2 regions of the Mesorhizobium sp. ES1-6 genome follow, and region 2 is predicted to be linked to the other one. Evidence: predicted binding sites of a transcription regulator. Region 2 holds the regulator's gene; the other holds the start of a gene.
The links. The regulator HrcA, encoded in region 2, represses chaperone genes, less so after heat shock. The targets are predictions, from matches to a motif close to GTTAGCACTCNCNNNNNGNGAGTGCTAAC.
Positions count from the first base shown of each region.

Region 1 (2,200 bases), on a different contig from region 2:
GCGGCCGATCTCGGCGTCGCCATTGGCGGAGATGGTGCCGACCTGCGCGATCTCGTCATTGCGGGTCACCTTGCGGGCGTTGGCCTTCAGCTCGGCGACGACCGCCTCCACCGCCTTGTCGATGCCGCGCTTCAGGTCCATCGGGTTCATGCCGGAGGCAACAGCCTTGGCGCCCTCCTTGACGATCGCCTGCGCAAGAACCGTCGCGGTCGTGGTGCCGTCGCCGGCAAGGTCGTTGGTCTTGGAGGCGACTTCGCGCACCATCTGCGCGCCCATGTTCTCGAACTTGTCCTCCAGCTCGATTTCCTTGGCGACGGTGACGCCGTCCTTGGTGATGCGCGGCGCGCCGAAGGACTTGTCGATGACGACGTTGCGCCCCTTCGGGCCGAGCGTCACCTTCACCGCGTTGGCCAGGATATCGACGCCGCGCAACATCTTCTCGCGCGCCTCGGTGTGGAATTTTACCTCTTTGGCAGCCATTGGATTACTCCTCTATCTAGGCAGCATTCGTTGACTGGTGGATTTTCGAAGAAGCCGTCATGCGGCCTTTTTCACTTGCACGGCCTGCTCGATCACGCCCATCACGTCGCTTTCCTTCATGATGAGCAGGTCCTCGCCATCGAGCTTGATCTCGGTGCCGGACCATTTGCCGAACAGGATGCGGTCGCCGACCCTTACATCCAGTTCGCTCAGCTTGCCGCTGTCGTCGCGCGCGCCGGGGCCGACGGCGATGACTTCGCCTTCCTGCGGTTTTTCCTTGGCAGTGTCGGGAATGATGATGCCGCCGGCGGTCTTTTCTTCGGCCTCGATGCGGCGGACCAGGATCCGGTCATGCAATGGACGGAACGCCATGTCGTTCTCCTCTTTGGACAAACAGGTTTTGAGGTTCCTCCGCGCCGGACCGGCAATTCGGACCGGAGCGGGGTGCGGCGACCCGTTCAGGCATCGCGCGCGCATATCGAGCTAGTTTTGCCATTTTTCGGTTTCAAGGGGGTCGGCCAAAAAATTTAGCACTCGCACGGATGGAGTGCCAACAGACTGTTATCGCAAGGTTATTCTTCGTGGGGTCGGGTACGGCCGCTTGAATTCCGACGCGATCCAGCAAAATATCCGCAGCCGGCGCAATCGTGGGCGCTGGAACCGCTCACCCTCTTGGAGAGTTGGGTTTAGACGACCGCCGAAAGGAGACATGAATGGTTGAAAATGTCAGCAAGGCGTTCCGCCTCCAGATGGAAGGCTATGGCCTGACCACCGCACAAATCCATTACCATCTGCCTGACCATCGCAGCCTGTTGCAACTCTATGTCTGGCAAGACTACGACCTGGCGCCGGAATTCCCCGAACTCAAGGAATTTCTCTCCTATTGGGCGCGCGAACTCGACGGGCCGCTCCACTCCGTCCAGGTCGCCCACCACCGGCTCATAACCCCATCGGAGTGGCGGGCCGTCGACGGGGTCATCACCGTCCAGTAAGGCGGCGCCGTCACGCATGCGGGACTCACCAGAACCCGACCAGCGACCGCAGCATCGCCTTCGCGCCCGCCGCATCCCGGCATTGCTCGCGAAATCCTGGCCTGCCCGTCGCACCCAGCACATCCTCGTCGATATCGCGCAGGATGAGGCGCGCATTGCGCCAGCCGATCCTGGCGAGCGCGGCCGCCAGATCCGCTCGGGCAGGATCGAACGGACCCTGCTTGGCGGCCGGATCGGCGGGCCGATCGATGTCGTTGCTTGCGCCGATCGTGTGGCGCGGGATGGTCACCGTGGTGCCGGCGTCGAAAGGCGGAGAAAGATCGAGGAATCGGGAGATGGAAGCCAGGCAAGCGGCCGGCGCAGAAAAGAGCTGCTCGTAGCAGACGAAATGCACCGGCGCGCCGGTGCGGCGAAGCGCGTCCATCGCGAAGTAGAACTGGTTCCAATAGTCGGCTGGTGAGCGGAACCTGTACTCCATCTGCCCGGGCTGGGTGAAATCCTGCCTGATTTCGAACGGCTGGTTCAGGAAGGGACCGAGGTATTTGGCTGGCCTGAAGATGCTGTCGTTCCGGGAGAAACGAAACCATGACAGAAGCTGGGTAATGGGGTCCTTGCTCATCACGATGATAGGAAGGTCTCCATATTGCAGCGTGCGTCCGTCCATCAAGGCCGGAAAGACCCCATGCTTCCAAAAACCCTGGTCGAAGACGACAGGCATGCCGAGATGG
Region 1 is NZ_JAIUGU010000019.1:67,675-69,874, reverse strand. It holds gene groL (chaperonin GroEL) at 1-480, opposite strand, end outside; gene groES (co-chaperone GroES) at 538-852, opposite strand; gene LB564_RS30340 (usg protein) at 1,194-1,472, shown strand; gene LB564_RS30335 (sulfotransferase domain-containing protein) at 1,498-2,200, opposite strand, start outside.
Region 1: the regulator HrcA is predicted to act here: its motif matches at 1,007-1,035, upstream of groES (co-chaperone GroES).

Region 2 (2,200 bases):
GTTGCGGCTTTGCGTCCGCTGGCATGTCCGCTAGCCCCGCGCTGTTCGAGGCCGATTTGGTGACGTAGGGCTTCGGCAGGTCTTCCGGCTTGATCAGCCGGCGCACGCCCGGCCTGTCGGCGCGCCAGTCACCGAAGGCGGCCGGACCCTTGAGCACCGGCTGATCGGCCGCCAGGGCCGAACCGGCAATGATGAGGCTGACCGGGATGGCGGCCATTGAGGCAAGTCTGATCATGAGAGACCTCCGCGTCGTGCCGCAAATCGATTGCCGCGCGCAGCGGCAACGGCCGAGCCTGGCGGATAGTTCCATGCCACACGTCCGGTTGGAGCGACGGTAGAGCGGTTATCAAGCTTCGGTGGCGTCGAGGTCGCTGTCCAGGCGCTTTTCCAGCTCGACGAGATCGGCCGGCAGCGGCAGGCCCATGGCGCGCATTTCCCGCAGTTTCTCGCGCAACTGCTCCTGCACCTCGTGCACGTCCTCGGGCTGATTGACCATCTCCTCCAGCAGCAGGCTGATCTGGGCCTTGAACGATTCCAGCGCCATTCTTCTTCTCCTTGCTGCCTGTTGTTCGATTCTGGGGCTCCAAGGTGTCGATATTCAGGTCAGGCCGAGTCGAAAACGGTTGATACCGACACCGGAGCTGAGCGTACTTTTGTACGTGAGCACCGGAGGCGCAGGTAGCAGCCGTTTGCAGACCGGTCTCCCCTGAATATCGTCACCTTAGCGCAGCATGCGGGAAATCAGCTGCGCCGTATAATCCACCATCGGCACGATGCGAGCATAGTTGAGCCGGGTCGGGCCGATGACGCCGAGCGCGCCGACGACGCGGGCATCCTTGTCGCGATAGGGCGCCACAACCAGCGACGAGCCCGACAGCGAGAACAGCTTGTTTTCCGAGCCGATGAAGATGCGCACGCCCGATCCCTGCTCGGCAAGGTCGAGCAACTGGATCAGCCCGTCCTGCGTCTCCATGTCCTCGAACAAATGTCGCAATAGCTCGATGTCGGCCTGGGCGGTGACGTTTTCGAGCAGATTGGCGCGGCCGCGCACGATGAGCCGTGCCGGCAGGCCGCTTTCGGCGCCCGCCCACACCGCCAGCCCCTTTTCGACGAGATCCTGCGACAGCGTGTCTAGCGCGGCCCGCGTCTCCTCCTTGATGCGGGCGATCTCGGTGCGCGCCTCGGCCAGCGTGCGGCCGCGAATATGCGCATTGAGAAAATTCGAGGCCTCGTGCAGCTGCGAGACCGTGGTGCCGGCGGGCAGGTCGACGACGCGATTCTCGACGTCGCCGTTTTGCGACACCAGCACGGCCAGCGCCTTGGTCGGCTCGAGCTGGATGAATTCGATATGCTTCAGCGCTACCTCGTTCTTGGCGGCCAGCACCAGGCCGGCGCCGCGCGACATGCCCGACAGCATCTGGCTGGCCTCGGTCAGCATGTGCTCCAGCGTGGCGCCGGAGCCGGAGGCGCGCACCTGCGCCTCGATGGTGCGGCGCTCCTCGTCGGAGAGGTCGCCAAGCTCCATGAAGGCATCGACGAAGAAGCGCAGGCCGGCCTGCGTCGGCAGCCGCCCGGCCGAGATATGCGGCGCGTAGATCAGCCCGAGATGTTCGAGGTCGCTCATCACGTTGCGGATGGTGGCCGGCGACAGCGAGGAGGGCAGGATGCGCGACAGGCTGCGCGAGCCCACGGGCTCGCCGTCCCTCAGATAGGAATCGACGATGCGCCGGAAAATGTCGCGCGAGCGCATGTCGAGGGATTGAAGAGCGGGCGACTGCGAAGCGGGATCGACTGCCTTGGTCATTCGGCCAAAAACCTCCGTGTTCAGGATATAGACTTCGGTACGCCGCGCGCAACCCGGTGTCTGTGGCCGATCACCCCGGGGTGCCTGTCTCGGATCCCAGGTCCGTTTTCCTTTGCGCGCTGCCCCCCTTGCGTCTAAAAGCCGGCCACGATTTCAAGAAACTGACAGAAAGCAGGCCGAATGCGCCCCTCCAAACGCCAATTCGACGAAATGCGCGCCATCTCTTTCGAGCGCGGCGTCTCCAAGCACGCCGAAGGCTCGTGCCTGGTGAAGTTCGGCGACACCCATGTGCTGTGCACCGCGAGCCTTGAGGAAAAGGTGCCGGGCTGGATGCGCAATTCCGGCAAGGGCTGGGTCACGGCCGAATATGGCATGCTGCCGCGCTCGACCGGCGAG
Region 2 is NZ_JAIUGU010000006.1:340,654-342,853, reverse strand. It holds gene LB564_RS18025 (PQQ-dependent sugar dehydrogenase) at 1-235, opposite strand, end outside; gene LB564_RS18020 (hypothetical protein) at 347-544, opposite strand; gene hrcA (heat-inducible transcriptional repressor HrcA) at 722-1,804, opposite strand; gene rph (ribonuclease PH) at 1,985-2,200, shown strand, end outside.